4 regions of the Paenibacillus sp. OK076 genome follow, and region 1 is predicted to be linked to each of the others. Evidence: riboswitches for the same ligand, from Rfam matches in the RefSeq annotation. Region 1 holds a riboswitch; each other region holds the start of a gene.
The links. A riboswitch is a leader RNA that binds a small molecule or an ion and turns the genes downstream of it on or off. The one in region 1 is predicted to bind cyclic di-AMP.
Positions count from the first base shown of each region.

Region 2: linked by a shared signal. The riboswitch ahead of BMY78_RS02670 (HAD family hydrolase) and the one ahead of BMY78_RS31720 (C40 family peptidase) in region 1 are both predicted to bind cyclic di-AMP.
Region 3: linked by a shared signal. The riboswitch ahead of BMY78_RS14405 (3D domain-containing protein) and the one ahead of BMY78_RS31720 (C40 family peptidase) in region 1 are both predicted to bind cyclic di-AMP.
Region 4: linked by a shared signal. The riboswitch ahead of BMY78_RS31090 (3D domain-containing protein) and the one ahead of BMY78_RS31720 (C40 family peptidase) in region 1 are both predicted to bind cyclic di-AMP.

Region 1 is NZ_FOCH01000011.1:28,927-37,117, forward strand. Features, by position in the region: gene BMY78_RS31710 (M1 family metallopeptidase) at 1-295, shown strand, start outside; gene BMY78_RS31715 (hypothetical protein) at 306-1,148, shown strand; cyclic di-AMP (ydaO/yuaA leader) riboswitch at 1,401-1,538, shown strand; gene BMY78_RS31720 (C40 family peptidase) at 1,542-2,012, shown strand; gene BMY78_RS31725 (GNAT family N-acetyltransferase) at 2,419-2,913, shown strand; gene BMY78_RS31730 (c-type cytochrome) at 3,064-3,423, shown strand; gene rbsK (ribokinase) at 3,763-4,749, opposite strand; gene BMY78_RS31740 (4a-hydroxytetrahydrobiopterin dehydratase) at 4,795-5,091, opposite strand; gene BMY78_RS31745 (hypothetical protein) at 5,344-5,637, opposite strand; gene motA (flagellar motor stator protein MotA) at 5,872-6,672, shown strand; gene motB (flagellar motor protein MotB) at 6,659-7,477, shown strand; gene rluF (23S rRNA pseudouridine(2604) synthase RluF) at 7,609-8,191, opposite strand, start outside.
Region 2 is NZ_FOCH01000001.1:615,699-623,889, reverse strand. Features, by position in the region: gene BMY78_RS02680 (Nramp family divalent metal transporter) at 336-1,631, shown strand; gene BMY78_RS02675 (HAD family hydrolase) at 1,779-2,471, opposite strand; gene BMY78_RS02670 (HAD family hydrolase) at 2,642-3,040, opposite strand; cyclic di-AMP (ydaO/yuaA leader) riboswitch at 3,158-3,333, opposite strand; gene BMY78_RS02665 (glutathione peroxidase) at 3,700-4,176, shown strand; tRNA gene BMY78_RS02660 (tRNA-Leu) at 4,323-4,405, opposite strand; gene BMY78_RS02655 (urease accessory protein UreF) at 4,780-5,526, shown strand; gene BMY78_RS02650 (hypothetical protein) at 5,799-6,002, shown strand; gene BMY78_RS02645 (nitrogen regulation protein NR(II)) at 6,030-6,683, shown strand; gene urtE (urea ABC transporter ATP-binding subunit UrtE) at 6,709-7,404, opposite strand; gene urtD (urea ABC transporter ATP-binding protein UrtD) at 7,382-8,191, opposite strand; gene urtC (urea ABC transporter permease subunit UrtC) at 8,154-8,191, opposite strand, start outside.
Region 3 is NZ_FOCH01000001.1:3,267,842-3,276,032, forward strand. Features, by position in the region: gene glp (molybdopterin molybdotransferase MoeA) at 1-1,191, opposite strand, end outside; gene BMY78_RS14370 (HNH endonuclease) at 1,364-1,654, shown strand; gene BMY78_RS14375 (DUF4247 domain-containing protein) at 1,770-2,516, opposite strand; gene BMY78_RS14380 (DUF4178 domain-containing protein) at 2,528-3,034, opposite strand; gene BMY78_RS14385 (DUF350 domain-containing protein) at 3,058-3,459, opposite strand; gene BMY78_RS14390 (PspA/IM30 family protein) at 3,555-4,226, opposite strand; gene BMY78_RS14395 (prenylated flavin chaperone LpdD) at 4,356-4,700, opposite strand; gene BMY78_RS14400 (polysaccharide deacetylase family protein) at 4,848-5,636, shown strand; gene BMY78_RS14405 (3D domain-containing protein) at 5,770-6,438, opposite strand; cyclic di-AMP (ydaO/yuaA leader) riboswitch at 6,441-6,636, opposite strand; gene BMY78_RS14410 (amino acid ABC transporter ATP-binding protein) at 6,923-7,645, opposite strand; gene BMY78_RS14415 (ABC transporter substrate-binding protein/permease) at 7,632-8,191, opposite strand, start outside.
Region 4 is NZ_FOCH01000009.1:51,564-59,754, forward strand. Features, by position in the region: gene rnmV (ribonuclease M5) at 1-11, opposite strand, end outside; gene BMY78_RS31090 (3D domain-containing protein) at 167-1,351, opposite strand; cyclic di-AMP (ydaO/yuaA leader) riboswitch at 1,625-1,878, opposite strand; gene BMY78_RS31095 (TatD family hydrolase) at 2,120-2,890, opposite strand; gene BMY78_RS31100 (HD domain-containing protein) at 3,229-4,509, opposite strand; gene BMY78_RS31105 (AbrB/MazE/SpoVT family DNA-binding domain-containing protein) at 4,827-5,081, shown strand; gene rsmI (16S rRNA (cytidine(1402)-2'-O)-methyltransferase) at 5,373-6,254, opposite strand; gene BMY78_RS31115 (tRNA1(Val) (adenine(37)-N6)-methyltransferase) at 6,255-7,034, opposite strand; gene yabA (DNA replication initiation control protein YabA) at 7,120-7,488, opposite strand; gene BMY78_RS31125 (PSP1 domain-containing protein) at 7,517-8,191, opposite strand, start outside.

The sequences.
Region 1 (8,191 bases):
TGTAACAGTCCAGAAAAAAGGCAGTGAATATAAGAAGGTGCCTGTTCGAATTATGTTCGAAGACGGGAAAACCATGACGAAAGAATGGGATGGCAGCGAGGAGCGCATTACCTACAAACTGACCTATACTTCCCCTGTTTCCTGGGCTATGACTGATCCGCTGTACACCATTGTGCTGGAGAACCATCATATGAACAATTTTCTGAAAGCCGGACTGGATGAGCCAACCAAATCCCGCTGGAGCATGAGTGCAACCAAACTTATAGAAGCCATATTCGGAAGTCTGTCATGGTGAGGTGGATACAGTGAAAGCGAAAATACGTGAAGGCTGGTTTCTCGTCCGTCAGCATATGTTCATTGCAGCACTTTTATTTCTCTATCAATTAGTATGGGGATACTTTCTTTATCGAATGGTTCAGTCAGCTGTGGTCCCGCTGCTCCTGCGTTATCCTGACCCTGATGCAGGGGAACTCAGTACAATTTTATTCAAAATGGAGAGCCAACTCGGCCTGACAACGAATCCGGAGGTCCATCGCTATTTATGGATTTTAGGGGCTATGCTGCTGCTACGGATGCTGATTAGCCCCCTCATTCAGGCAGGGCTGCTCTACTCGCTCCAGCATTATAATCATTCGGAAGAGCGCATTCCATTCATTCGTGGCATCAAAAATTTGTGGAAACCGATGCTGTTGCTTTACACCATTCGTACCCTTTTGCTGCTGCTGCCTGCTTATTGGCTCGCACCAAAGCTCTATTCTATCTTTATGGAAGGTTTTCATTCCCTCCATCTGCTCTTGCCTGGTATTCCCTATGTTGCTGGTTGGATTGTATACGGGTGGGTTATCCATCATATCCTGCTCTACATGCAGTTTGGTATCTCAGCTCCTGATGGGGAAGGCGGAGCGCGTGGTACGTTTCAAGCTCTATGGATTGCACTACGCCAGGTCATCACTCTGATCGGCATCGCTGTCATGCTGGGCGGCCTTCATCTGCTGGTCTTTGGTGCCTTTACTTCAGCTTCATGGTTACTAACGGGTTTAACTGGTCTTATACTACAACAGACGTATCCACTTGCCCGGTGCTTGCTAAGCCTATGGAAAATATGCGCCCATTTCCGGTTATGGCAGTCCAATTCGATCAAGGATTAACGTGCACGGTTAAAAATGGTTACCATCTCTATGTAAAGTTGTTTTCATCAAAAGCCTTTAAACAAGCAAACCTCGACCTTTCCCCGTCAAAGGTCGAGGTTTTTTTTGCTAATTTTGTTGTTAAACGTTGCCAAAGTGATATACCTCTGTTACAATAATCGCAGTGAGTTTTTAGTAACAACTTTGTAATCTTTACCTTCATATTTGTAACTACTTAAAATTTAATCGTCATTTCTTGATTTCGCAGGTGCATAACTAGCATAGCCAAATTCCTAGCACCTGGGAAGCGGGGGAACCAGTTATGGGTGAATTGATCTTGCAACAGAGGGATCATAGGGGACCTTCAACCGAATCCTTAAGCTAACCTCGCAGGCATTGGAAGGGGTATATCTCTTGTTTAAAAAGAAATTAACCGCAGCTGTACTTAGCCTCACATTTGCATTATCGCTTGGAGCAGGCAGCGCATTCGCAGATTCAAAAATGGACCAAGTCATTGATTCAGCAATGGGAACTACATACAAAAGCGGAGGAACAACGCTTAACGGCTTTGACTGCTCTGGGTTCACAAGTTATGTATTCGACAAGCTGGGTATTGATCTGGCTCGCCAATCGAGTTCACAATTCGACATGGGTGATTCGGTATCCCGTATGGAAATGAGACCAGGTGATCTGGTATTCTTCAATACAACGGGTAAAGGGGTCTCGCACGTAGGGATCTTTGTAGGGGATGGAAAGTTTGCACACTCCTCTTCTTCCAAAGGAGTTACCATCAGCGAATTAAGTGAAAGCTACTGGGCTAACCGCTATGTTGGCGCTAAACGCATTATGAGCACGGATGCATATGAGACATTGGCCATCGACTAGGGACAAGCTGAGCAACGTCATGCTGGAACAATAAAACTACTGTAACGAAGCATAATAGAACCGTCTGGTACATTCTCCGCAGGAATGGATCCGGCGGTTTTTTTGTGCTTCGTTTCCTTCAAAGCATTCGGGATAGCGATCAAACCTAAGTTTAAGTTTTTTAGAGCTATTTTCATTGCTTCGTCCGTGCTCTTATCATGTTTTTACCCATCCTACTATAATATAAACGAAATTACCGGAACTTTTGTTTCACTTTTTTTTCTAAAACGAGGACTTGCCAAATGAACGCCTCTTTTGTAGAGTGAAAACAAGCTTAGATATGGAATGACATATGGATATAGATATAGATATGGACAAATCAAAATCATTATCGCTTGTTCACAATGAGAGGAGCGTGCAGTTTTGTATGGATGAAGCCCCTGTGACGTTTCACGTTGTGCCCATGCAAGAAGAACATGCGGAGCTCATCTGCGATTGGCAGTATGACCCGCCTTATAATATTTATAGCTGGCTGCCCTGGGAGCAAATGAAAGCACTTGAAGTAGAATTCGGCGATCCCCAGCTACGGAAGGAACAATATGCGGTGGTGCTGGGAGAGGATGAGCAGATTTGCGGTTTCGCTCAATACTTCCCGCTTGAAGGTGTCACCCGCATTGGGCTTGGCATGCACCCCGATCGATGTGGCCATGGGCAAGGGAAGGCTTTTGTCTTGGCCATTGTGCAGGAAGCCATTCGCCGGAACCCTGCAAACGAAATTGATCTGGAAGTTCTGACCTGGAATGACCGGGCCATTCGCGTCTATCTCAAAGCCGGATTTGTTACGAAGGATACATACGAACGACAGACACCGAGCGGTTTGAAACCTTTTTACTGTATGGTCTATGAAGGTCCACGCGAATAAATAGTGCATAAAATCACCCTAAAAAGTCCCCGGTTATGTGATTAGTTCAAAAAATTACCACAAAATGCTATGATGTCACTACAGGTTCCGTTATAATGATATGGATAGTTTCAAGTTAGATGATCTTTCATTCTGGAGGGGACATAAGGGATGCACAAATGGATCATGAGCGGGGTATTTTTTGCAGCGTGCGCTTTAGCTATTGTACTAATGTTTACGCTTCCAGGGAAAGAGGAAGTTGCAGAAGAAGCGAAACCGACGATGCCACAAGTTACAATGGATGCAGGACAGGCTGAGGCACTGGTCAAAGCAAACTGTATTACCTGCCACGGTGATCAGCTTCAAGGGGGTATGGGCCCTAGTCTGCAGAAGATTGGTAGCCAGGACGATGTGGAGAAGATTTATACCACGATTGTCAAAGGTAAAAGCGGCGGTATGCCTTCGTTCAAAGACAAGCTGAAGGATGAAGAAATCGCGAATATTGCGATGTGGCTGGCGGAGAAGAAGTAAGGCTAGAAGACTAAGGCAGCGAATCATAGGATTCAGATTACACGCGTGTTAAAGCGAGGGACCCCAACCGTCCTTTCGCTCTCACGCATGCTCCAAGCCATCATCGCTCTGGATGCACCACGTAGTCGATCGTATTCCAGTGGTCGCTGAATTGATCAACTGTTCATAAGAAGAAGAGGCTCTTATTCCCCCTGTCGGGAGAGTAAGAGCCTCTTGGTCATATTCATGTGTTCAATGCGTAGGATGCTCCAGTAAGAAACATACGAGCCATGGCTATCCGGCTGCATAAGCGATCCCGATACAGCTGTCTATGACTCGTTCTAAGCAAAGCATCATACTTTACGGCGTCTTTGCCTGCTGCTCAGCCAGGAAAGCCTCCACTTCACGTGCGAACGGCATCCCGGACTGGGCGCCGAGCTTCGTCACGGACAGCGCAGCCGCGCCCATGGCGAAGCCAACTGCTGCGTCCAGCGTCTCTCCGCGCGCAAGGGCTACCGCCAGCGCGCCGTTGAAGCAATCGCCAGCGCCGGTCGTATCGACGGCGCTTACGGCGTAGCCGCGCGCACGGCACGCGCCGGCACGCCCTGCCTGTACGCGGCCGCCAGGCGCCGCCGCGTATACAGCCCCCTCGGGGCCGAGCGTCGTGACGACAGCGGCCCCGAGGGATGCGGCGAGTTCTACGACCGCCGCATCCACGTCTTCCGGCCGGAGATCATCCCGGCCGGTGAGCAGGGCGAGCTCGCTGCGGTTCGGCGTGACGACGTCGACGCACCGCAGGAGCTCCTGGGGCAGACCCGGCACGGCAGGCGCCGGGTTGAGCACCACCAATGCGCTGCCTTCAGCCGCCAGTTGGGCGGCGCGGGTGACCGCAGGCAGCGGGATCTCCAGCTGCAGCAGCACCGCTGCGGCTGCAGTCAGGCTTTTTACCGTATCCGCCTCTTCCAGCATCGCAGGCACAACCTGACCATTCGCTCCGGGAATGACAATAATCCGGTTATCTCCTTTGGAGAGCCAGATGGAGGCCGTACCCGTAACGGTATCATCCAGAATGCGAATCTGCGAGGCATCCGCCCCGCTTTCCGTCAGGCTGTGCAGTAGACGTTCACCAAACCCATCCGAACCTACCGCACCAATCATCGTTGTCTGTCCGCCCAGTCGTGCAGCAGCAACCGCCTGATTGGCGCCTTTGCCCCCGGCCAAATAGTGCAGTTCCTCCCCGCTCACCGTCTCGCCTTCCTCAGGGATGATATCCGTCTTCACCACCAGATCCATATTGAGGCTGCCTACAACAGCAATAAGAGGTTTGTTCTGAATATCGTCTGACATGTATGCTTCACTCATTTCTGGTAGTGCGATAATAACCGATCCAGGTTATTCCGACCTCATTTTCTCAAAAGCCTCGTTATATTGCTCTGCTTCTTTAATATCTACAGATGTGATGCCACCTTCATCCCATGATGTGAGACGCAGTGTGACTGTTGTATAGTCAATCGTAATGAAAGGGTGATGATTGAACGCTTCCGAAATCGCTGCGACCTCGTCCACAAATGCAATCCCTTTCATGTAGTTGGAAAATACGAACTTGCGGACAATCCATCGTCCCTCTTCCAGTTCCCAGCCTTCCAGCCTTCCCAGATGAGCTTCGACTTCCTCTTGCGTAAAAACCATACGTTATCTTCCTCCCCATATGATGGCTCATCACAGACACCTGTCCATGCTGCCACCGAAACCTTTGGTGCTACCATAGCAACCCAAACGCATAGGTCCACCGCCCTGCGGTTCGCCCGTTTCATGACTATCATCTTACCACGGACAAGCCTCAAATTCCAATAGTACAAATGGCGCTAGATCCACTAACCATAAGGCTTTAGGGAGATTCTCCAACTCGGTTTTCCATGCCAAATATCTTATGTGTGCATACTAAATGAGTGGTACAAAAGTCAGCTCTTCTTCACCTATTAAGATATGAATTCGGTGCTGATCCTTGTCATGAATGACCACTCCACTTCCTACCGGAATGACCGCTTCCTCACCCAGCGCATAGAACAGATCTTCCGCCAGCGCCTCATCCACTTCGAGCTGCTCTGTTACACCAAGGCGTGACCATTCTTCCTCATCCATCTCAAAGAAAACATAGCGGTCCGGTATTCGGCCTATAGCCTCTGTCAAATCTGTCAATATTCCTTCATAATCCCGTCCATGCTTTACGCCCATTGGCTTTTCACTCCTATTTGGCCCCTAAGGAGCAGATTTGATCTTATTATACCTGAAAATAACCCTTAAAAAAAAAGGCCATCTGGTCGATAAATACTATACATGACCGTTTTAACTGTTTCTGCATCCCTAAAGGATGCCTAACATTAAACGGATTGCGGTGTAACGTTCGTCCGGAAGCCCGAATAAAGCCGCTTGAAAGGATTCAATTTTATCTCATGGATGAGGTGTATGATGGAAATTTCAACGATTATCGGACTAGTTTTAGGGCTGGTTTCACTTGTATTGGGTATGTTCCTGAAGGGTGCGCCCCTAATCAACCTGGTTAACAACCCGGCAGCCTACGTTATTATTTTTGTTGGTACGGCAGCAACTATTTTCATGGCATTTCCCATGTCTGAAGTTAAAAAAATCCCCAAGCTTTTCGGGGTACTGTTCAAAAAGCAACAACTGATTGACCGTGTTTCTCTAATCGGCACATTTATGGACTGGGCTTCCACTACCCGTCGTGAAGGTTTGCTCGCACTTGAATCGAAAGTCGAAGATATTGATGATCAGTTCCTGCGCGGCGGTATGCGTATGATTATTGACGGCAATGATCAGGAATTTGTAAGTGATGTACTCATGGAAGATATTCATGCTACAGAAGAGCGCCATCGTGGCGGTGCCTTGATCTTCGCTCAAGCGGGGATGTATGCACCAACGCTCGGGGTACTCGGGGCCGTTGTAGGTCTCATTGCAGCGCTTGCCGATCTCAGTGATATGGAAAAGCTCTCGCATGCGATTGCAGCGGCGTTTATCGCGACACTTCTCGGTATCTTCAGTGGTTACGTGTTGTGGCATCCGATGTCCAATAAACTGAAGCGGATGTCCAAAAAAGAGATGGAAATCAAGTTGATGATGGTTGAAGGCTTGTTATCCATACAATCTGGTGTATCCACCATTGCCATTAATCAAAAATTATCTGTATTCCTGACACCTTCCGAACGTAGACAGTTGGAAGAGAAGGAGGGCTCATCAGGTGAAAAAGGCTAAAAAACACGAACCGCATGAAGAACATATAGACGAAAGTTGGTTGCTTCCCTACTCCGACTTGATGACCTTGTTGCTCGCTCTGTTTATCACATTATTCTCTATGAGCTCTATAGATGCAACGAAGTTTGAACAGATGGCTTCCGCACTGAGCAGCGCATTGAACGGTGGTTCGGGTGTACTGGATCATACCTCCATGAACCCTACAGAATCTACTACAGATTTGGGCAAGAACAAACAGCAGCCTGAAGATATCACCAAAAAGACACAAGCTCAGATTACAGATGCGCAGATGGCTAAGAAAGAACAGGAAGATCTGGAGAAACTCAAGAAACGGCTTGATCAATATATTCAGAAAAACGGGCTTTCCGATCAGCTGAATACGAAGCTGAATCAGTCTGAGCTCAAGATCACAATCAGTGATAACGCCCTGTTCTCCTCTGGCCGGGCTGATGTTAAACCCGAGTCACGCTCGCTGGCCAAAGCCATCTCGAGCATGCTGCAAGAGTTCCCGGAATATGAGGTCGTTGTGTCTGGTCATACTGATAATGTTCCCATTTCGAACAGCCAATATAAGGATAACTGGGATTTGAGTGCCGATCGAGCACTGAATTTCCTCAAAATTCTGTTATTGAATGAGGCGCTGGACCCTTCGAAGTTCACACCTAGCGGTTATGGGGAGTATCACCCAGTCGCTAGCAACCAAACGGATGCTGGACGAGCTCAAAACCGTCGGGTAGAAGTTTCGATTATCCGGAAATATCAGAGTAACAACACGGCCGTGAAAGCAGTTGGACAAGGTAACTAAAGAATCGTTCGTTGTAGCAAACGAATGCTTAAGGCACTCTCCTTCATACCAGAAGAGTGCCTTTTTTTCTATCCACCGATATTAAAAGGCGCTGCTTCCCTTGAGAGAAGCAGCGCCTTAGTTATCATCATTTATTCCATATTGTAATCTAGCAGAGTGCTTAATTCCGATTTTTCTGCGGCTGTCAGTTCTCTCCAGGTTCCTGTGGCCTGTTCCCCGAGATGAATGTTCATAATACGAATCCGCTTCAATTTCCGAACCTCATAGCCAAATGCACTGCACATCCGGCGAATTTGACGGTTTTTTCCCTCCGTCAAAATAATGCGGAACACCCGCTCTGATATACGAGTCACTGTACAAGGAAGCGTCATTTCGCCAAGGATCTTGACTCCTGTGCTCATGCCTCTCAAGAAACTTGGCGTTACCGCACGGTCCACGGTCACAATATATTCTTTCTCATGGCGTCCTTCTGCCCTTAGAATTCGATTGACGATATCACCATCATTGGTCATCAGAATCAAACCTTCCGAATCCTTATCCAAGCGACCAATGGGGAAAATGCGCTCTTTGTGCCCTACAAAATCAACGATATTCCCTTGAATATGCCGCTCCGTTGTACTCGTTATTCCGACAGGTTTATTGAGCGCAATATATACGTGTTTCCGTTTTTCCTTAATAGGTTGACCATTAATTCGTACATCATCGCCATCTTCA
Region 2 (8,191 bases), on a different contig from region 1:
TTTTCATGCATTTGGGATGAACACAGGTAATTTATCTAGGGTTGGGTAATATACTAAGGCACATTTACTCCTGCTAAATTTTGTCCCTCTACACAAAAGTTGCACTAGACAAAAATAATTGAAGGAGTACAATGTAAGTATCAACATAAACGTTTAGACATATGTGGAGTCGTTTAATTACGCTTTTAAGATTTTGGTTTCAATGTTCAAATGTAATCAAAGGAATGACACCGTTCCTCTTCATATAGAATATCAATACTTCAAAGTCGGGTGATTATATTATGAGTAAAAAAAATCCGTTCAACACTCCTTCAAATGAGCCATTAGCTGCGGGTATGGCCCCATCTCTCGGGGAAGCCCACAGCTCCATGAAGGTGCCTCAGAACGCTGCTTGGTGGAAAAAGTTCCTTGCTTTTGTTGGACCAGGTTATCTGGTTGCCGTTGGATATATGGACCCAGGGAACTGGGCAACGGATATTGCCGGTGGCTCACAGTTCGGTTATACATTATTGTCCGTTATTCTGATATCAAATCTAATGGCTGTGGTATTGCAGTCTCTTGCTGGCAAGCTCGGGATTGTCACAGGACGGGATTTAGCGCAAGCCTGCCGCGAACGATTCAGCATGCCTGTAGTCATGATGTTATGGATTTTGTGTGAGCTTGCGATTGCAGCCACCGACCTTGCCGAGGTTATTGGTTCAGCCATCGCTCTCAAGCTGCTGTTCAACATACCCATGCTATACGGTGTCATTATTACCGCTGTCGATGTACTGGTCATTCTTTTGCTGCAAAATAAAGGCTTCCGCGCATTGGAATCGCTCGTTATTGTGCTGATGGCTACCATCGCCCTCTGCTTCGGGATTGACCTGTTTCTCGCTAAACCGGATATGGGCGGCGTCATGCATGGTTTTGTACCCAGTGCCGAGATTTTGCAAAATCCAGCCATGCTCTATATCGCCATCGGAATTATTGGCGCAACCGTGATGCCCCATAATCTGTATCTGCATTCTTCTATTGTGCAGACCCGTCAGATTGAAAAGACACCTCAGGGTAAAAAAGAAGCGATTCGTTATACCACTATGGATTCAACCATCGCTTTAACGCTGGCCCTGTTTATCAATGCAGCCATCCTGATTCTGTCAGCTTCCGTGTTCCATAGTGTAGGCATGACTCAGGTCGCGGAAATTACAGATGCTTACCATCTGTTGACACCACTTCTGGGTACCACCATTGCAAGTATTCTGTTCGGTGTAGCCCTGCTGGCTTCAGGCCAGAACTCAACACTCACCGGCACGTTGTCCGGACAGATTGTAATGGAAGGCTTCCTGAACATTCGTATTCCGGCGTGGCTTCGTCGACTGGTAACACGTCTGATTGCAATCATCCCGGCCGTCATCGTAACAGCCATTGCCGGAGAGCACGGAACAGAGGAACTGCTGATTCTGAGCCAGGTTGTGCTGTCACTGCAGCTGCCCTTTGCCGTCATTCCACTGGTGATGTTTACGAGCGACAAAAAAAGCATGGGGGCTTTTGCCAACAAGCTGTGGCTCAAAATTACCTCCTGGATCATTGCTGGAGTTATCGTTGTCCTGAATGTGTATCTAATTATCCAGACTATTATGTTATTCTAGGTTACATGGAACTACGCCGTATTTTGTCTAACTCAAAAAGGCTGATCAACTCAAGAAACGTATCCCTTGAGACGATCAGCCTTTCCTTTTATATGTTTAAGCAGCAGCCTAATCCATACTAATCGGATCTTAAAAGCCGCACTTCATTTAGTTGTCCGAATTCGGAGTTACCATCAACAATGGAAGAAGCTCCTCCAGTGATTTAATCGTCCAGTCTGGACGTTCTGCATCCGCAAGCTCCGGCTGGAACCTGCCATAACCCTGCAAAATCCGGATCGTGTGCATGCCCAGCTTCTTAGCTGGAATAATATCATTATCGATCCTGTCGCCGATCATGACCGCTTCCTCGGGTTTACATCCCGCCTGTTTCAACGCTACAGCATACAATTCAGGATCAGGCTTGGACACTCCTTCTTCAGCCGAACAGGCCAGCACATCCACATACTTGCGCAAGCCGTAGCTATTCAGTCGATTTTCCGTCCCCGGGCTCTGATTGGCAATGATACCAATCTTATAGTGCTGCGACAACGTCTGAAGAACAGCGTCGGCTGACGGGAAGGGTCGCTCAAGCTCTTTGCGGAACTTCAGCTTCTCCTGTATCTGTTCCCGGTGCCCCTCATCGCTGATCAGAGTACGAATAGCCAATTTCATCGGCCATTGCTCGTAATTTCGGTAGGAGGCCGCAAATATGTCTCGCACCGTCTGCATCTCCACCTGATAACCAAGCGCACAAGCTTCACGAACGAACTGACCGATAATATCATCTACCGGCTCCCATTCGTCCACGAGCGTATCCCCCACATCAAAGAACAACCATTGTATTCCACGTACATCCGGCACGCCTATTCCTCCTCGTTAGCCACAGGAAATTATCCCTATTTCCCAAACCATAAAAAAGAAGACCCACCATCATGCATGAGTCTCCTCAAGAATCCGTTTTATTCATGATTTCAATTATAACAGGCAGCTGACACTGGATCAATCACAGGAATAGTACGAGCCACTAGCCATTAGCCATTAAGCAGAAATCCAACTTCCCCGTTCAAGGAATATACAATACGGTCTGCTCCCATTCCCCGATAGATCCCTTTGGGATGACTTTGTTCGGTAATCACACACAGGGACTTGGATGTCCAGGATCGGCAGATCTGCAAATATCGACAGGTTAGGTTTAGGCTATTTTCAAAAATAAAAACATTGCCGACACTGCCTTGCGGCAAAAACCATTTCTGAGCTGCAGCCGTGTTCATGCGAATGACATGCTCTACACCGATTCTCCGGAGCCTGCGCTCTTCCCCTGCACTGTTAGTCAGAACGGCAAACGGCATTTTTTTGTACATCAGCAATTTGATAAATTTACGTCCTGCTTCATTTGGAGCAGTCACTAAGATCATCTCTTTATCCATCATTCGTTCCTCCCTTGGCGTGAAAAGACAACAAAAAAGAAGCGTGGGGGACCAAGGCCTCCCGGACGCTTCTTCAATAATCCATAGCAAAAAGACACTATGAACCAGCGTACGGCTTGTTGCCTCTCCCTTTAACGCTTACGAGGTTAGCTGACGGATTCGGGCGCGAGAGTCGCCCTATTTCCGGCTGTCACCGGAAAATTCACCCCATGGATGCCCACTGTCCTGGACAGTTCATCCTGTTGGTTCCCCCGTTTCCCACCCATGAATGAATGGAAACTCAGCGATTAAAACATCGTTCTTATATCATCATAATCAGAGCGATATTATCGTTTGTTTCGTTTTTCATGTAAAATTTAATTTAAATTGGAATTACGATATGAATCATACACCCGTGCCATATTGGTGTAAAGTCTGCGCAGATCACCGAATCGACGGATTTTTGCCATTTCACATCAATAATAGCGCTTACAACACATCCATTCTCTACCCATCTCTTCAAAGCTCTCTAATTCTCTCTCTAGCGAAAATAAGGTAGCAAATCAGTCACAGATCATACACGACAGCTTGAAATGGAGTTAAAAAAGCAATATAAATTTTGCAATATTTAATTGCAATCAATATAATAGAGGATATAAGAAAATGAGATGGAGGCGATTTTCATGTCAGTCTACGACTACAAAGTAAACACCCTTCGCGGTCAGGAAGTTGAAATGTCCAACTATCGTGACAAAGTACTGCTTATCGTAAATACAGCAAGCCAATGCGGCCTTACACCTCAATTCAAAGGTCTGCAAGAACTTCAGGACAAGTTTAAAGACTCCCCATTTGAAGTTCTTGGTTTTCCAAGCAACCAGTTTGCACAGGAAAAGGGCTCCTCTGACGATATTGCTGAGTTCTGCCAGATGAACTATGGTGTCAGCTTCCCGATGTTTGAGAAAATTGATGTGAATGGTTCAAGCGCTCACCCTCTATTCCAGCATCTTACCAAAGAAGCACCGGGCGTACTCGGCTCCAAAGCCATCAAATGGAACTTCACCAAGTTCCTTGTGGATCAGAACGGTCGTGTTGTGAAGCGGTATGCTCCCAAAACAACACCTGATAAAATTGAAGCAGACATCAAAGCATTGCTTAAATAACAAGTAAAGGCCATCCCACCCCGGCAGACAGCATGAGCATGCATTCAGGGGAATCGGATGACCTTTTTTTTCGGACCCGGTTACTGTAAAAAACACAAAAAAAGAAGCTCCCCATACGGGAAGCTTCTTCTTAATCGTTCTTATGATGCGGTCGAGAGGACTCGAACCTCCACGGGTATATACCCACTACCCCCTCAAGATAGCGTGTCTGCCATTCCACCACGACCGCATGTCGTAAATAATCGGCAACAGAATTGATTATACCCGGTTCATGTTTAAAAGTAAAGCATTTTTATTAATATTATTTTAACTGCGCTTTTCCTCCCATAAATCGTATAATCTCGTCATTTTCTCCTACGAAGTGCATATGATTAAATTTGATCTCGTTTGTATATCCGATTAGGCTGATCACTCTACTTTCTTTATGACCACTCTTCATATTCTCTCAGTAGAACATAACTTATAAAGTTATATAAAATAACATTAAATAGATTTTATACTTAAATAACCAAGAAACTATTGACAAAAAGCGGATATTTATGTGAATATATATATCATATAATTCGGATTTACAAACATAAAACGAACCAAAAAGGAGTATAAATGTTATTTAACATAACATTTAACGAACGTAGGAGGCGAAAGATTGTGAACCGTGGGAATAAGCTGCTCGATTACGTCAAACTGCTTGATTCCTCTATCCAGGTCGGAGGCTTCACCCATTCCTTCGGAATGGATGCCCATATCGCGGAAGGTACCATTCGTAGTGCTGAAGATCTCGAATCATTCATGCGCTGCCAATTGCATCCCAGCATCGTGCGTCTGGAAGGCATGGCGATTAAAGGCATATACACCGCCGCAGATCACAATGACGCGTGGCGTACAGCCCTCATCGACAAGCTCGTCCATGTCCAGCGCACCCCAGTCAATCTTAGAGAACATGCGACCACAATGGGCAAACGACTGATTAAGCTAGCTCGTGCACTCCACCCCTGGATTGATTTTAGCCACCTCGAACACACCCTGGCTAAGTATGAATCCGTCGGCTGCCTCTCCACTGTTCACGCCTGGATTAACCACCACCTCGAAATCCCTGTCGAGGAGGCGGTCCTTGGTTATCTGCATTCAGCCATGAGTGCCTGCATAACCGAAGCCTCCAAAGTAATTCCTCTTCATACCGATACAATCCAGGACCTGCTGGTTCGCCTGGCCGCAGACCTGGAACATGAATGGCATACCGTCAGCGCCTCCGCTGCCGATGGACTGGTACAACCAACCTCAATGTCCATGAAAACGTTGTTCCCAAGCTTTCACATGCTTGGAGCAGGGCTTCACGCCTACCGAGCCTAATCTACCCCCTCCCCTTCATACCCGCGTCCTCACGCAGTAAAATATATAAAAAACACGCCGCAACCTCATTGCTGGCGTGTTTTCTATGTCAATTATTTTGTCTATTTAACGTATTTACGCCATTTTTCATATTAAAATACACTTATTTCCGTCTTTTTTAATTGTTAGATGACGCAAATACGTATATAATAAAACATACAGCTCGCATATCTATATACTTTACACCAAGAATAACCAGCTGAACACTACATTCCAACGAGGGGTGAACCCTTTTGAACAAAAAGAAACCTGTGACTCCTTTCGGATGGGCCATCAAACGACGACTAACCGAACTCCAGGTCGACCAAAAGACATTTTGCGAACAGTATGGCATTCCGCCATACCGTCTGTCCAATCTCATTCACGGCACGCGTAAAGCAACCCGGTTCAGGAACCAGGTCGCTGACATTTTGGAAATTCCAGATGATTTAAGATAAGATTTCTGCCAAGGAGGAGCTCATTTCATGAGATACTTAATATCCGATCTGGAGAGATTATCGTTCCAGTCCATGCAGCACCAGCTTATCATCGTCGACCACAACTGGATTATTCGAAGCTGCAACACCGCTTGGCAACACGGACTCGGGCAACTTCTTCCCAACCCAAGCGTAGCAGGCCCCTCAAGAACAGCACCTGAACCACCTCATTACCTTCACCTTGTAGAGGGGTGGACATTCCGCGAGGAGAAAGCAAAGAATGCGAAAATTGTTCAGGAGTTAAAACGTATCACTGCACCTTTTAAAGACAGTTATACATACGACATCTCCGTTCGGACTATCAACAACGAACAGCGGTGGTTCCGCCTGGAACTCACCCCATTGATTCAGGCCGACCCATCCCTGCTGTCTGATCTCGCATTGATTGCACACACGGATGTGACCGAACAGAAACAGACAGAACGCCAATTGAAGAAGGCCCTGTCTGAAGTGCGTACTTTGCGCGGACTACTTCCCATCTGCGCTGTCTGCAAACAAATTAAGGATGAACAGGACAGCTGGAACTCTGTTGAGAGTTATTTGGAGAAGCACACTCATGCCGAATTTACCCATGATATCTGCCCGGATTGCATCCGAAGACTATATCCCAAATACTCCAACATTCTGGACAAACGTTCCTGAACTCACCCTACACCAAGAACCCAAGCTACACAGACAGGTGGTGCTCAAACTGCGACATATCCAGCTCTCGCGGTGTTCCTTGCAGTGCAATTGCCCCTTTGTCCATTACATAGATATAATCTGCAGCACCGCGTACAAAATCAATGCTTTGTTCCACCAGCAAAATGGAGATTTCACCCTTTGCCTTAATTTGCAAAATGACCTGCCGGATATCCTCTACGATGGAAGGCTGGATGCCTTCTGTCGGCTCATCCAGAAGCAATAATCCGGGCCGGGAAGCCAGTGCGCGGGCAAATGCCAACTGCTGCTGCTGTCCGCCACTCAGATCACCACCCTGCCGTCCATACATCGTGGCAAGCACCGGAAACATCGCCAGCACATCCTCCGGGAACGTCTTCCCCCCTGTGCCACTGGTCTCCAGACCCAGCAGCAGATTTTCCTTTACTGTAAGCTGCGGGAAGATCTCCCGCCCCTGCGGCACATATCCAATCCCCGACCTGGCCCGCTTGGCCGGATCGTGGGTGGATAATTCCTGACCTTTCCACTGAATACTTCCCTTGCGCGTTTTAAGAAGCCCCATCAACGTCTTCATCAAGGTGGTTTTCCCTACACCATTACGACCCATCAGGCACACCACCTGACCCGGCTCGACATCCAGACTCACACCGCGCAGCACATTACTCTCCCCGTAGCCGGACTCAATTCGTTGCAGCGACAGCATGGTCATCCCTCCTTTTGCCCAGATACACTTCAGCGACTCTCGGATCTTCCTGCACTTCCGCCATCGTACCTTCCTTTAGAAGTTTACCTTCATGCATCACCGTCACTTTGGCTGCATACTCGCGAACGAATTCCATATCATGCTCCACTACCACAACAGACCTTTCTCGCGCAATCTCCTGCAGTAGTCGGCCCGTCTTATGTGTTTCTTCATCTGTCATCCCTGCTGCCGGCTCATCCAGCAGCAATACACGGGGCTCCTGCAGCAGCAGCATGCCAATCTCAAGCCACTGCTTTTCCCCATGTGATAGCGCCCCTGCACGTGCATCCACACGGTCCTGCAGACCAATCTGGAGCGTAATCCGCTCCATGGCCGTACTTATTTTTGAATACCGCTGAATACCCAGAGCCTGTAAAGGAGAACGACGAGTCTCCGCAGCCAGCGTCAGGTTCTCCTGCACGGTCAGACCAGCAAAGATCGATGGAGCCTGGAACTTGCGCCCTACTCCTTTTCGCACAATCTGGTGCTCCTTCAGACGTGTCAGATCTGCACCATCCGCCATCTTCACTGTACCGGACAAGGGCTTGGTTTTGCCGCAAATCACATCCAGCATCGTTGTTTTCCCCGCCCCATTGGGGCCGATCAGAAAATGCAGATCATGCTCATGCAGCTTCAGATTCATGCCTTTGACCGCAACAAAACCGCCAAATGCCACCGTAATTTCCTCAGCGACCAGAACTACCGGAACGTCAGTAGACTTTTGGTTTTTCCTGACTGACTGGAACAT
Region 3 (8,191 bases), on a different contig from region 1:
AACGATCAGGCAATCGCTGTCTTTAATGGTAATCATGACACTGGATTCATCCACACGCGCGGCAGAAGGTTTAGCATACACCATTCCGTTACGTATCTCAGTCCGTCCGCGTACAAATCGCGTAAAATTGTTCACCTTTGTATAGTCATCATCCAAAATGGCTGTCCATTCTTCCAAATATGGATGAGCATCGGCCTGCATCATACGGATCGTTGGCCGAACAAATAACTCAAAGCCAACAAAACAAGCTCCCGGATTGCCCGAAAGCGCAAAGAGCAGCTTGTCATTAATCACAGCAGCCGTCGTAACACTGCCGGGACGCATGGTCACTTTATTAAACAGCATCTCCATATTCCCTTCCCGAACCAAATCCCCCATTATATCATAATCCCCAACCGATACCCCACCTGTTGTGACCACCATATCATTATGTTCAAGCGCCTCACCAAGCTTCGTACGTGCAGTATCTACGTCATCAGCAATCGAACCATACATAACCGGCTCGCCCCCCGCTTCAACGACCAGAGAACGAAGCATATAGCTGTTACTGTTCCGAATACGCCCGGGTTGCAGCGGCTCGTCCACTTCCAACAACTCTGTACCTGTTGCAAAAATGGCTACCTTGGGGCGTTTGTATACAGGCACTTGACCTACGCCGAATGTCGCCAGCACGGATTGTTCACCTGCCTGAATAATCGTTCCTGCTTCAAGCAGCAATTGCCCCTCATGCACCTCCAATCCAATCGGCGTAATGTTGGCTTCCGGCTGAATATGGCGCTTCAGGCCAATCCATTGTTCCCCATGCTCTTCTTTACTTTCAGTCACCTCCATCATAACAACAGCATCTGCACCTTCCGGTACCTGAGCTCCTGTCATGATCCGAGCAGCTGTACCCGATGTAATCGTAAGATCCGATATATACCCGCATGGAATTTCATCAATGATACGGAACCAAATCTGCTGCTCGCTGGATGCTTCAATCGTATCCGAACTTAGAATCGCAAATCCATCCATTCCGGAACGACGAAAGAATGGGTAAGGATGGGGAGCATGAATTGTCTCAGCAAGCGTTCGACCATGTGCTTGCTCAAGTGTTACCTTTTCTATTGAACCCGAACTGACATGAGCAGCAACTTTCGCCTGCGCATCCGGTACTTGTATAGCTTTACGGATAAATTTCGAAGTCGTCATATCCGTTGAATGTGAATTTATTTTCAATGGCGATAGAACCTCCCTGGGTCATTTGTTCATCTTAAAAAGTGTAGCCCGAAAGCCAGGTCATGACAAGTACTCTCCAACAACCCATTCACATGAAAGACGAATGGACAGACCATAATATGTAAGAGAAAAGGAGCTGACGTATGTGAACCAACGATGCGAATTATGTGGAAGGGAGCCTGTCGAGACAACCGTCCATCACCTGACACCAAAAGAAATGGGCGGAACGCACATGCCTACTGCCGATCTTTGTATCCCTTGCCACAAACAAATTCATTCCCTATATACCAATCGTGATATTATGACCTTAGGTTTAACTGGAATACAGGCACTAAGGCAAGATGAGCGCATCGCTCCTTATATCCGCTGGATTCGCAAACAACCTGCTACAACCATTCCTCGTGTTCGAAAGTCCCATCATGTCCGCAAATCGTAAAACAAAAAGAACAGCGTCCAAGGTCATTTTCGGTGGCATAGCTCGCTCCACCTTACCTTTTCACTGTTCTTCTGCGAATGATTTAATATTGTGCGGGTCCCTTTCATGAGAAGTGCTACCTACGCCTCATGATTCGGCCACCGCCAACCCTCGTTTTGGGCTTTTTATAAGAGCTCTTCGGTGAATCAAACAATCCTCCAAGGCCGCCACTGCTCTTATTACGATCAATTGTGCCTTTGCTTTGTTCCTTATTTCGGCTGAATAATCCTCCACCGGACCCTACGCTCGAATCCTTATCGCTGCCACGCCGGGTAATTGACCCTTTCCGGTCAACGGTAATCGGTGGAGCCACCTTTTTATCGCTGCTCGTCGGTGTCCGATAGGAGCCTTCTCTTGGCTTGTACGTGTCCTTGTTCGTATAACCCCGATACGTACCGGACCCTCTACCCCCGAACGAATCAAACAAATTACCGATTAATGTTGCGGTTAAGTAGCCTTGCAAAAAGGACGAATCATAATTCTGCCGAACATATTCCTTGGAATCCACCTCAACCAAGGTGTCTTCCACTTTATTCGGGTCTTGCTGCAAATGATAATACTGGTCCTGATACACCAGGAACATCCGCTCTGTATTTTCCGCCGAGATCTGATCCGGCTTCCGCTGTTCAGATAATTCCTGAGCGACCTCTGGAACGGTACGATCGGCAGCTCGGTACACATAGGATGTCGTGTTACCACTGCCGCTGACCGATTCAAGCGGATATGTGTCCTGAACGGAAGGGGCTCCGCACGCGGACAGCAGCGACATCACAAGGCTGAGGACCAGCATTAATTTTAATCCATGTGCCAAGCGCTTTTTCATTGGAACCTCTCCTAGCTCGAACGAATCACTTTGATATCCGCAGGAAGAATGGACTCACCCTCATACAGTGTAAATCTTCTGTCTTGCCACTCCACACGCAAAAGCATGTTATCATCAGACTGATATTGCCATACTAATTGTTCCCCCGCCTGACCATAGGGTGTCCTGCCTGCAGTGGTTACCATTCCTCCGTATTCTTCCTCCAGATGATACGCACGTCCATCCAGATCCAGCAATGTAGGCACCTCATCCGGTGCATCGAGACGTCCATCAATGGGTGTATAGAGGGCATACCGGGTCATTTCCCGTTCTTCAATATGCAAATGTCGGATTGCCGTACCATCCTGCAACGTGAGGACAGCCGCATTCCGTGCTCGATGATGTACCCGCCCAACAACTTCATAGGTGACCAGCGAAACCTCACAGATATCACCAGGTGCCAGCTGAAGCATAGTTTTCTCTGCCTTAGGCGGTTCAGGTTTGGCTATTATCCCTTTAATCCGTTTCCACACACTCATGCCCATTACTCCTGTTCTTTATCTTATAAACAAGCTGCAATAATTAATGCGCCCACGATATGTAGGGCACCCGAGAACAAACCGTAACCTGTCTTGCCCTGCTGTATTCCCGTATCCAGATCCAGGTTGGCCCATCTCCGAATCATAAAGTGAACCACACTCTCCAGAATCAGCAAAATGACAAAGGAAACAACGGATACAAGCAACGCTTCTCCAAGATGACCCGCTGTCGAAATGGAGGTGGCGAGTACGTATCCCTGAGCAAACAGCTTCATAACCATACGTGTCGTAACGGCCATATTGCCGGCCTTCACTTCGGCAAAATCCTTATACTTCGTGAACAAAGAATCCACATACATCAAGACAAACAGCAAAACCGAACCCGATAACGTCCAGACCAGCATTGCCAAAATGTTCAAATCCATTTACATAGCCCCCACATTTCAACATGAACCGCAATTAAAAGCGAAGGAGAAACGCTGGTCTCTCCTCCGCTAGTGCCCCTGCTTGCTTACAAGGTTTAGTTCTTATTTTCGTATTGCTTCATCAATGCTGCCAGTTCATCCTCGACAGCCTGATCCTTGCCCAGCTTCTCAAACTCATCGTCCAGCGATTTACCTTTGGACGACATCTCATTGCTGGCTTCAGCCTGAGCTTCCATCTGCATCATTTTTTCTTCCATACGCTTCATGCCGGCACTTGCAGTGTCGGAGCTAAATCCGTTCAGCGCCTTGTTGATTTCGGTTTGAGCTTTTGCCGCGTTGTAGCGCGCAACCAATGTTTCGCGTTTATTTTTCATTTGAGTCAATTGTTTACGCATTTCGTCCAGCTTGCCACGAAGGTTATCGGCAGAAGCTTTATTTTGATCATAGCTTGTTTTGTATTCAGCCATCTTCTCTTCAGCGACTTTTTTCTCTTCCAGTGCCCGACGGGCCAAATCCATATTCTGTGCACGTGCTGCTGTATGTGCTTGCTCCTCACGTTTCTTCACGAGAGCTTCCTGTTCTTCGAACAGCTGCTTGAATTTCTTCTCAATGGCAATCTGTGCAGCAACAGCTTTCTCCGCATCTTCAAGATCTTCCTGCATATCCCGGATATATTGATCCGTCATCTTGATCGGATCTTCTGCCTTGTCAATAATAGAGTTAATGTTAGACATTGTTAAATCGCGTAATCGTTTGAAAATGGACATTATGGTATTCCTCCTAGTCGATAGTTCATCCTTGTATATAATCATACATACGTGGCAATGTTCTACTCGTTTCAATTTTAACAAAAAAAATCATAAAAAACGATTTTAGCCTATTTTGCTTACATCGAACTATTGAATTAGTCGACCCGTTTGGCACAGCTCCTCATCAAGCAGCTTCTCTGCAGTCTGCACAATCTCATCAATCTGCATCCGCGTAATGGCGTCAAAGTGAATCCCCATAATCACAGTGACGGTTACCTTTAAATGCAGGGCAGCCTTACGTGCCAGTCTTTCACACAGTTCTTGTTCTTTATGTCCTGGAATATGCACCGTAGCTCCACTCACCCGTTCACGATCCGGATAAAATATCGCTACTGCTCCAATGTGTGATCTGCCTCCAGTTATTATAAAAACCTTATCTTCTCCTGCTTCGATCACCTGTAACCGAACGGAATTTAAGTCGTATGTACTCATCCTGCTCCACCTGTCCTTTTCTATATATATGGTGGAATTATGGCTTTGATTTTCTGAATCAGCAATGAAACATCTCACATCATGCATAAATACGGATGGCCCCGGGCATACCAAAGAGAACGCAATTTGGGAAAAGGAGGCACTAACATGCGTATACGCCTCATCATGTTATCCATCATGGTCATTCTTCTGGGAGGAAGTTACGCTCCTGCTCAGTTATGGGCTTCTTCAAGCCCGCAAACCGAACCTGCTTCGAAGTCTGATTCTTCCGAAGAGGAGCAGCTGACGCTGGGACAGCTCCGACAGAAATATGCGGATACATTCAAAACGAATGGCCCCTCGACAAAAAAGGTCGCACTGACTTTTGATGACGTACCTGATCCACGGTTCACCCCGAAGGTGTTGGATATTCTAAAGAAATACAAGGTGCGGGCTACGTTTTTCATTGTGGGACATCGCGCCGAGAAACATCCGGATTTAGTGAAACGCATGGTGAAGGAAGGGCATATTGTTGGCAATCACAGCTACAATCACCCGGAGTTCAGTAAGCTGACCATGAATGCATTTCGCAAACAAATCTTACATACCGGGGATATTATTCGGGATCTGGTGGGGTACACACCCAAAATGATACGTCCACCTTATGGCGACATTAACGAACAGCAGCTGCAATGGGCAGCCAAACAGCATTACAGCATTGTGAACTGGAATGTCGATTCCCTGGACTGGAAGGGCCTCTCCAAAGAGGAAGTCAAAAAAAACATCCTGTCCGCCGTCAAACCGGGTTCCATTGTTCTTCAGCATGCAGGAGGCGGTGTCGGATCGAAGCTGAGTGGTTCCATCGAGGCGTTGCCTGAAGTTATCGAGGAATTGCGTAACCGCGGGTACGAGCTGGTGACTTTGGACGAAATGCTGGAACTGCCAAAGGGCAAATAGGTCAAAGAATCTAGAAGTCGGATATTCAAAAGGGTGTCCTTCAATCACTTTATCGTGATTAAGGGACACCCTTTACTGTTAGAATAGAGTTAGTTGGAGTCACATCTGATGATGTGCAGCTACGATTTGAATTTTATTTCAAAATGTAAAGTTCAACATCCTGAATACCAAATGTGCTCACGGATTGTTTGCTGCCAGGAATAAAGATATCGATCTTATGGCCTTTAATGGCGCTGCCTACATCACGAGCCGTAGCGACAAATGCCTGTTTTGGCAGTCCTGGGTGTGTATGACCTGTTACCAGTACCTTAGTTCCCAATGGAATAATACTTGGGTCTACTGCAATGGTTCCCAATTCGAGCGGGTTACCGAAGTAGTCCACAGCACCCCATCCTCCATTTTCGGAAGCGTCCGCGGAGTATGCTGTTGCTTTGACATCGACCGCTTTGCTGTAATCAAACGTTTTTCCCCAGGCTTGTACAACTTTACTATCTGCATTAACGTCAAGACTTGCAGTAGTGATCGTTTTAGCCTCCGTTTTAGCTTCTGCAGCAGAAGCTGTGTACGTTGTTTTTCCAGGAATCGTAATTTTCAAACCACCATAAATGTTGTAAGCTGAAATGTCATTGTTCGCTTTGATCAGAGCGTTAAGTCCAACTCCATATTGTTTGGATAAGGTGTAGAAGGTATCCCCTTCTTTGGCCACATGAACTGAATCAGCATGAGCCGGAACGGCCTGAATGAGCATTGCTGCTGTCAGCAAAGCTGTTGCTGTTTTGGCTATACGTTTCTTGTTAATCATGGTCTTCCTCCCTCATTATGCCTGCGAAGTTAGTTGTCGGATTCGGATGGAGGAAACCACCCTATAGGTTCAATTACATTCAAATATATGTAGCCCTAATTCACCCCAAGCCGTGTGCAATTGATTCTCCCCCAAGCACACTCTGCAACGTTACATCCCCCGCACTCCCAACTCCGGAAGTTTCGGCAGGAACAAATATATCACAATTTTGTAACCAAGAGTCGTAGTAAATGTTACCATCCGTCTAATTCACTTCAACATCATGGCTGAATCTAAGCGGTTTTTTTCAAAAAATGTCTATTTGAGCTTATATCGCTGATGACAGAAACGTTACTTTTTATGTTAATCCGTGCGTATCCTTACATAACAAAACAATCCCTGCCGACGTGTCGTCGACAGGGATGTATGAGGGGGATGAAATTCTCATCCGAATTATACATTTTGCAATTTCAACCTGATCTTCATCCTGAATAACTTGGATGTATTAGAGCACTTTAGCAAGGAAGTCACGTGTACGTGCATGCTTGGGCTCACCGAACACTTCAGCAGGCGTTCCTTCTTCTACAATTACCCCGCCATCCATAAACAGGATGCGGTCACCCACTTCGCGTGCGAAGCCCATCTCATGCGTTACAATTACCATGGTCATGCCGCCCTCTGCAAGCCGCTTCATAACATCCAGGACTTCACCCACCATTTCAGGGTCCAGTGCAGACGTTGGCTCGTCAAAGAGCATGACATGTGGCTGCATCGCGAGCGCTCTTGCAATAGCTATCCGTTGTTTCTGTCCACCGGACAGCTGATTTGGATAGGCGTCTTTTTTGTCAGAGAGGCCCACCGTCTTGAGCAAATCTGCACAGATTTGTTCCGCTTCATGTGCAGGCTGTTTCTTCACTTTAATGGGAGCAATCGTAATGTTCTGCTGCACCGTTTTGTGCGGAAACAGATTGAAATGCTGGAATACCATCCCCATTTTTTCACGAGTTGCATTAATGTTGTGTTTCGGGTCAGTGATCGAAACTCCCTCAAAGTTAATCTCACCGGAAGTAGGTTTCTCCAGTAAGTTCAGACAACGCAAAAAGGTACTTTTCCCCGATCCGGACGGACCGATGACCACGACAACCTCGCCTTTGCCAATCGTTACGTTAATGCCTTTAAGCACTTCGTTCTTATCATAGGATTTATATAATTGTCTAACGTCTATCACTTGCACCCAACTTCCTTTCCAGTCGACCCAGCAGTTTGGACAAAATGAACGTCAGCACAAAGTAGATGGCTGCCGCAATCAGGAATGGATTCATCCCTTGATACGTAATATTTTTGACCACACTTGCCTGGTACATAATGTCCACCATACCGATAACCGAGATAATGGAGGATTCCTTGATAATGGTCACGAACTCATTACCGATCGCCGGCAACACCGCTTTGAACGCTTGTGGGAGCACGATGAAGCGCATGGCCGCACCTCTGCCCATTCCTAGGGAACGAGCTGCTTCCAGTTGGCCGCGATCCACACCCTGTATACCAGCACGGAAAATCTCCGCAAGATAGGCACCACTATTAATGGATAGTGTGATAATCCCCGCCTGAAGCGGCGAAAATGTAATACCGAACGTCAAGGCAAGCCCGTAATAGATAATCATCAATTGAACCAGCATTGGTGTACCACGAATAACTTCAACGTAAGCTGTTCCAATCCAACGCAGAATTGAGACGTCATGCAGACGTAACAGACAGATGATCAAACCGA
Region 4 (8,191 bases), on a different contig from region 1:
TCTCTTATCATGTTCCATTTCTTCCTTTCTAACGCAAAAAGAAGAGGAATATCCTCTTCTCTGCCAAACGGCGGGGGAGACTGAATTCAGACCCCTCCGCCGCATATTCCGCATGAATCATTCATGCTTATATTTTATAGCATTCCCATTTCAAAGTAAAACGATTTTAGTTCGCTTCCGGCTTCACCGGACCAATCACATATACCGTCTTGCCTTTCTTCCGTCCGAAGTTCAGGGCATGCTTCACACTATCATAATACACATCAATTTTGTTGCCTTTAATGGCACCACCTGTGTCTTCCGCACGACGGAAGCCAAGGCCCTCGATATATACCCACCAGCCAATTGGAATGACTTTGGGATCAACCGCAATGGTACGTCCCTCGGTTACCCGAGTACCTGATGCCGTTTTTGTGCCGATACCGGGCTCTTCAGAAGAGTATGCCGTCATGGATACATTTTTCAACACTTTAGAATATTTAAAAGAACTGCCTGAGACGGTAATTACTTTGCTGCCCGAGGCAGCGGTTTTCTTCGAGTTCGTGGTTGTTGCTGTTTTTGTCGTGGAAGTCTGCGCTGATACCGTCTGAATCACTGGCTCTTTCACAACAGGTTTGGCTTTGGTACCAACGGCAATCACTTTATCAACGCGATTCGTTGCGACCGATTTACCCACCATTTTTTTGGAGACCAATTCTCCATCCTGGAACACCTTTTCAATATGCTGTACAAGCGTGCCTTCTTTACCGCTCACAATGACACGATTGTCGCCTTTGTACAAGCTAGGGTCAGCCGTTTTGATCACTTTATAAGCAATCGGCTGTTCCACGTCCACCGTACGCTTTGTTACCCGCACTACACGAATTTTCATATCCGCTTCGATAGTGGTTCCAAGCGCCGGATACACTTTGTCTTCACTTGCAATCTGAATACCTGATTTTTTAATCGCATCTTTTACCGATGAATCGGTTGTATACAGAGTCTTGGTGTCTCCGTCTGCCGTAATCTTAACTGGAACGGCCCGCTCAATAACGATGCGGTCTCCATCTGTAATCGCCCCATTCAAGGGCATGGATACCTGATCGTGAGGGCTGACTGTGATTGACTGCTCCTCCAGCATTTCCTGAAGCATTCCTGTACGAGTCTCTACCGCTTGAGCTTTGCCATCAATAACCAGTGAAATTTGTTTCCCGGCCTGACCGTAAACGACTAACAAGATCATGATTGTAAGCGCAATTGAGAAAATCGCGATCAATGCCATTTGACGCATGTTCTCATGCTTCCACCGCAACGCGAAAGACTTACTGGATGATCGTGACTCATGGGTCTCTTCTGGTTGGAATGTGCCCACTTCTCCGTCCTCCTTCATAGCCTCGCCGTCTAAAGTAATGCATGATGTCTTTGACGCGACTATACCAAATTTTCTACAGAACACAGATCGGACCAACATAATCCGGTTCTGCACCATGAATCAATCTTCGCAACATGATGTCATCCTCCTGAATACTTACCGTATGATGACCGTATTTCTTTTATTCAAAAACAAAAAAGCCAAAGAAAGAGTTTAAGAGGAACTCTTTCGTGGCTTCCGAATGATTCTGAATATCGGAAATTCATGCACGAGGTTGCCTCTCTTTTTCCGCTTGCGAGGTTAGCTGTCGGGTTCGGGCGAAAGAGAGCCGCCCTATCTCCGGTCATCCGCTCATGGCGGACGCCCTTGAATTCACCCCGAGACCCAAAGAAGAAATCAAATACGGCTTCGCAGATTCATACGCTGCTTTTGGGTCAGCGCATGTTGCGCATCGGCTGCAAACACCGATGTTTAAGCCCTATTGGTTCCCCCGCTCTCCGTTAACGGAGACTCAGCGAGACTGATTCATGAAAGTAATGTTGTTTCATCGGAAAGTGTCCCTTTGTTCATCCCCCGAACATCTGTCCAATTTTCCGCACAACAATTCACTGAAAAGATGATATCCTGTTTCTATGCATGTTGTAAAGCGTTGTTCAAGTACGTTTTTCTAAATATTTGGTTAAAATATTGTAATATTCTTGATTTATTTGGATCAAAAAGCAAATTAACTCCGCCTAACTCACTTTTTCACCCGTTTTGCTCGATATTTTAACGAATCCCAAATCGTTCCATGGCATTTTTGGTCGTTATTGCTGCAATTTCCTCTACCGAAATGCCTTTAATTTCCGCAGCTGCTTCTGCAACCAGACGTACATGCGCTGTCTCATTTCGTTTTCCACGATAAGGGTGAGGTGTTAGATAAGGAGCATCGGTTTCAATGAAAAATCGGTCCATCGGAACCTTCTTAAGCACCTCTTTAGGCTGCTTCGCATTTTTGAACGTGATTGGCCCTCCGAAGGAAAGATGGAAGCCCAAATCCAGGCACATTTTCGCCGTTTCCCAGCTGCCAGAGAAGGAATGCATAACACCGCCTACTTCTCCTGCCTTCTCTTCACGCAAAATCTTTACAATATCCTCATGCGCATCCCGGTTGTGAATGACAATCGGCATATTTAACTCACGGGCAAGACCAATTTGTTGTCGTAATACGCGATGTTGAACCTCTTTCGGTGAAGTGTCCCAATAATAGTCTAGACCAATTTCACCGATAGCTACCACTTTTTCATGCTTGCATAAAGACGCAATCCATTCCAGATCACCCTCCTGCATCGTGATTGCATCCACTGGGTGCCAGCCTACCGCAGCATATATAAAATCATAGGTTTCAGCCAGCTTCATCGTGGATGGAATAGTCTCCCGGTTAAAGCCAACGTTAATCATGCGACTAACGCCCGCATCCACAGCACGCTGAATCATTTCCTCGCGGTCCTCGTCGAATTGTGGTGCATCCAGGTGTGTATGTGTGTCGAACAACATCATGCTGTATTTCTCCCTTCATGTCGAATTAACGACTAGCTCTTTTTAATCCATCCGGTAAACTAACCAGAACATAAATATTCCTAAATTCGGTCATATTTTTTTCTTTATTTCATTCTATTAGCTCATTCAGCACATTGAGCACAACATGTAGAGCGAACAAGTTCTTCCTTATCTATATGTTGCTTATCTTTAGCCATCCGGGTTGTATTCTAATTGCTCTGATTACAAAATTATGTCGATCTACATGTACTCTCCATTAAAGCAGATTACTGTATCATGGAAAATAGCTCTTTTAGAAAGCTTTATTCACCAGACTCCTGAACAGTATTGCTGATCATTTAATGTGAGAAATAGGGGCGTATATTTGACGGTAATTCATGAACAATCGCATCCACCTTATTTTGCGGATAATACAAGTGATGCTTTCCGCGATGAAGACCACTGATTGAACGGACAATGTCGGATACCTCTGACAACTCATGTAACTTGTCTTGCCGATCAAGCAGCAGAATCTGCTTGTCCGTCGATTCATCCGGACGAAACACATCATACGGATTATCCGTTGGAAAATCAATTTCCAGATCATACTCGGGATTAAGACCCGCTGCAGTGAAGGCTTCCCGAATCTCTTCAATCAGGTTTACGTCGATCTGTTCAATCTCTACATACTTATATAATTTGCGATCTATAAAACGTTCGCATAACTCACTTAGAACAGCATCGTCCTCTTTGCGCCACTGCATAAATGCCGTCTGAATCAAAGCTTCGTCCAGCTGCAAGTATTCATCCACCGTTAAATCGCCGGCGAATAGCTGGGACAGTGGATCGATCATGAAGCGGAATTGGAAACCTTGCTGTATGAGACTTTTCGCCCGCTTAAATATTTGCCGCAATATAATTTCCGAACTTCGGGTAACCGGATGAAAGTAAATTTGCCAGTACATCTGGTACCTGGACATCAAGTAATCCTCCACGGCATGCATGCCCGACTCCTTGACCACAATTCTTCCGTGAAATGGACGCAGCATACGCAGGATACGGTCAAGGTCGATCGTCCCATAGTTTACACCTGTAAAGTAGGCATCCCGAAGCAAGTAATCCATGCGGTCCGCATCAAGCGGACTGGTGACCAAATTAACGACAATAGGTTGCTCATATGTCTTTTGAATAACAGAAGCCACTTTCTCGGGAAAATCAGGAGCATACCGTCTTAAGATCGCCCCTACTTCGGTATCACCTGTAATGATCCGACAAGTCCAATCCTCATGATTCATATCGAAAGCTTCTTCTATTGAGTGAGAGAACGGCCCATGTCCAAGATCATGGAGCAATGCTGCGCAAAGGGCTACCGTTTTTTCCTCCTTTGGCCAATCTGAATAGTGACTTCTTTCGAATTGGGAAATAATCTTACGCGTAATTTCGTAGACACCCAAGGAATGTGAGAAGCGACTATGCTCTGCACCATGGAAAGTAAGAAATGATGTTCCCAATTGACGGATTCGGCGTAAACGTTGAAATTCGGGCGTGTTGATCAACTGCCATATAATCGGATCTTGCACATGGATATAATTATGTACCGGATCTTTAAACACCTTTTCTTCCGTTAAACGCTGTTCCATGTCTGTTCACTCCTTTAATATCGTTTGTATTTGTCGCTTTTCAGTATAATACCACCAAGGATTCGACACAGTTTGACGAATCTTGTCGAATACTGTATTTTTGTCGTTTTCCAAATCGACAAAGCTGACATTGATGTTTAAATACGAAAAATAGCTCCCAATCCCTTACCACTCGTAATCTTATCAAAAACAGCCTTTATTTTAAGCTAATTTTAAGGTTGACTGTTTTGGGAATCGTTGGTATGATGAGTATCATAAAACATAAAATAATGTCGAATAATGACAATGATCGTTAGCTGAGAGGAGCACTGATTATAATGATGAAATCAACAGGTATTGTAAGAAAAGTGGATGAACTGGGACGGGTAGTTATTCCAATTGAATTGCGCCGTACGCTCGGTATTGGTGAAAAAGATGCTCTTGAGATCTATGTTGACGGCGAGCGCATCATGTTGAAAAAATACGAACCAGCTTGTATCTTCTGTGGCAATGCAGAGAACGTTACTTATTTCAAAGGTAAAATTGTTTGTAACGAATGTATTTCCGAAATCCCTGCACCTGTGACAAAATAAGAAATATCAGGTATAATGGTCTTATTAAATTGTTATTTCTAACCTTTTTATATTCCTTGATCGCCTTCCCGGTGTGAACCCCACCGCTGGAAGGTATTTTTTTGCTTTCTTATTGGTTCTCATTACCCATAAAATCGAGCTGCGAGTCTGTACAACCAAAAAGAAGAGCGGTGATGTGCGTAATATGTTTTATTTTTCCGCTCTGATATTTTTTTATATTTCATTAAGGTTGGGTCTAAGGTTCCTTTAAGTTTATGTTCCCTATTCCAGTATATATTTCTTGATTCGTTATTAGATTAACGCATTATACACATCTCGTTTCGTCAAACCCCGATCTGTTGCCGTTTTCTTCATCGCATCTTTCCGACTAAGTCCTTCATTCTCATAATGGCCCACATGCTCCTCCAAAGACAGCAGCTGCCACCAGGCTTCCCGCTCCGCCTTACGTTCCTCTTCCCTGATACCTTCTACAAGCAAACAATATTCCCCAAGCGGCGGATGTTCCTCAAGCCATTCTATACACTCTTGGATACTACCTCTTGCGAACTCCTCATGACGTTTTGTAAGCTCACGCGCCAGTACAATCGATCGGTCACCTAGAATCTCTTCGAGGTAGGCCAACGTTTTGCGAATACGGTGAGGGGACTCATAAAATAGCAACGTACCGTTGGACTCATTAAAAGCTTCCATCACTTTTCGCATGTCTTTTTTCTCCCGCGGCAAAAAACCGCCGAATGTGAAGCGCTCCGTCGGCAAGCCGGATACGATCAGAGCTGATAACGCTGCATTGGCTCCAGGGATGGGAATGACCGTAATTCCAGCTTCAAGCGCAAGTTTTACAAGATCGGAACCAGGGTCCGAAATGGCCGGCAGACCGGCATCACTGACGAGTGCCAAATTTTTTCCTTCTATTATATAGCGTATTAGTTCAGGCCCACTGGCTGCCTTATTATGCTCATGGTAACTGAACAACATCGATGGTGTAATTTCAAAATGGGTAAGCAGCTTTCGAGTCTGACGTGTGTCTTCCGCTGCAATGATGTCACAGCTCTGCAATGTTTTAATAGCTCGAAAAGTCATATCGTCCAGATTACCGATCGGTGTTCCTACCAAATATAGTTTGCCGGCATCACCCGACTGCTCCGCGTAGCTCTTTTGAATATGCAATGTCATCTAAACCCCTCCTTCCGTTGTCCGTTGTGCATGTTGTGCTCCGTAATATATATCCATGATTTCTTCACAGTATTTTCCCTCTTCATTGTAGACAATCAATGGGGGAAGCATGCGTACCTCCGGTTTCCCATCCTTGAGCGCTTCAATCAACACCATATTGGCTTCCAAATGAGCACGGGGATGTACCATCCGAATCCGTTTCGGTTCAAGTTTATACTCACGCATCAGAGAGATGATTTCCCCTAGACGCTGCGGGCGATGAACCATGGATACTTTACCGCCATTGCGCACCAGTCGACTGCAGGCCTGAATGACTTCCTCCAGCGTACATCCGATTTCATGGCGTGCCATTGCCTGATGAGTGTTCATCTTGAGGTCACTTCCATTCAAGGGCATATACGGAGGGTTAACCGTTATAGCATCGTATACAGCATGGCCCGTTTCTTTCACAAGTTCACGCAAATCACCCTCATGAATCGTAATGGCTTCTTCCAATGCATTCAGCTGAACGCTGCGACGTGCCATATCCGCCAATCTTGGTTGAATTTCAATGCCCTCCAGACTCGCCTGCGTCCGTGTGGTCAACAGAATGGGAACAACCCCATTACCTGTACATAGATCAAGCACACGACCACGTTTCGGTACAGAAGCAAATCGGGCCAACAATACGGCATCCATTGAAAAACTAAACACTTCATCACTTTGAATAATCTTCAAATCATGGGAGAGCAAATCGTCGATTCGCTCCGAATCTTGCAGTTTTACTGATATTTCTGTCATATGATACACTCATCCTCCGGTACTCTATATCTCAGACAAGGTTCTTAACCTTGAAAAAAAACCGTAGGGGATCCCTACGGCCACTTCATTTATTCAAAAAAGACAGGCAGAACAGACAATCGCCTTCCGTCCGCAAATGTCCATAATAGACATTGCAGATATGGAATCCTTCGTGATACAACCGAGCCAGATTATCATAACCTTCACCTACAACATCTTCACCAGTAGCTGGACCTGCAGGCCTTGCTACCGGGGCGAGTGCCGATGCGATGGGCAAATCTGCCGGAGCTTCACGTTTCAGCAGTTTGCGTAACTGCTCATTCTCGATGGTAAGCCGCTGATTATCTTCAAGCAGCTCTTTAACAATCATTTTTAACTCTCCTAAATCACTGTGCAACTGACCCAATTGGGTTTCCATTTCATGAATGTGCGTAAACAGATTTTTCTTTTCCAAGTTTCCACCCCGAAGCAACCTTTATGGTTTACTTGATAACGACGTCATCCAGCGGAAGTTCTTTGACTTTACTGATGTCGAACAGTTGAACATGGACTGTGCGATTACCGGCATTGATGCCGACAACTTTTCCTTCACCCAAAGAGGTGACGACCAACTTGCCTACAGCCGGCAATTCTTCTCTCACACTTTCATAGTTATCATGCTCAAATTTCAGACAACACATGAGTCTTCCGCACAACCCGGAAATTTTCGTCGGATTCAGTGACAGGCTCTGATCTTTAGCCATCTTGATTGATACCGGCTCAAAGTCTCCCAGCCAGGAAGAACAACATAATACTCGGCCGCAAGGTCCGATCCCTCCAAGCATTTTTGCTTCATCACGTACACCGATCTGTCTCAGTTCGATCCGTGTCCGGAAAATGCTTGCCAGATCCTTGACCAGCTCCCGGAAATCCACTCTTCCTTCAGCTGTAAAATAAAAAATAATTTTATTGCGATCAAACGTAAATTCCACATCGACCAGCTTCATTTTGAGGCCGTGGTCTTTGATTTTATTTAAACAAGTACCGAATGCTTCTTTTGCTGCACGCTTGTTCTCATCTACGACACGGGCATCGGTCTCGCCCGCCACCCGGATGACCTTTTTGAGCGGCAACACCACATCAGACTCGCCTACTTCTTTCTTGCCAACGACAACCTT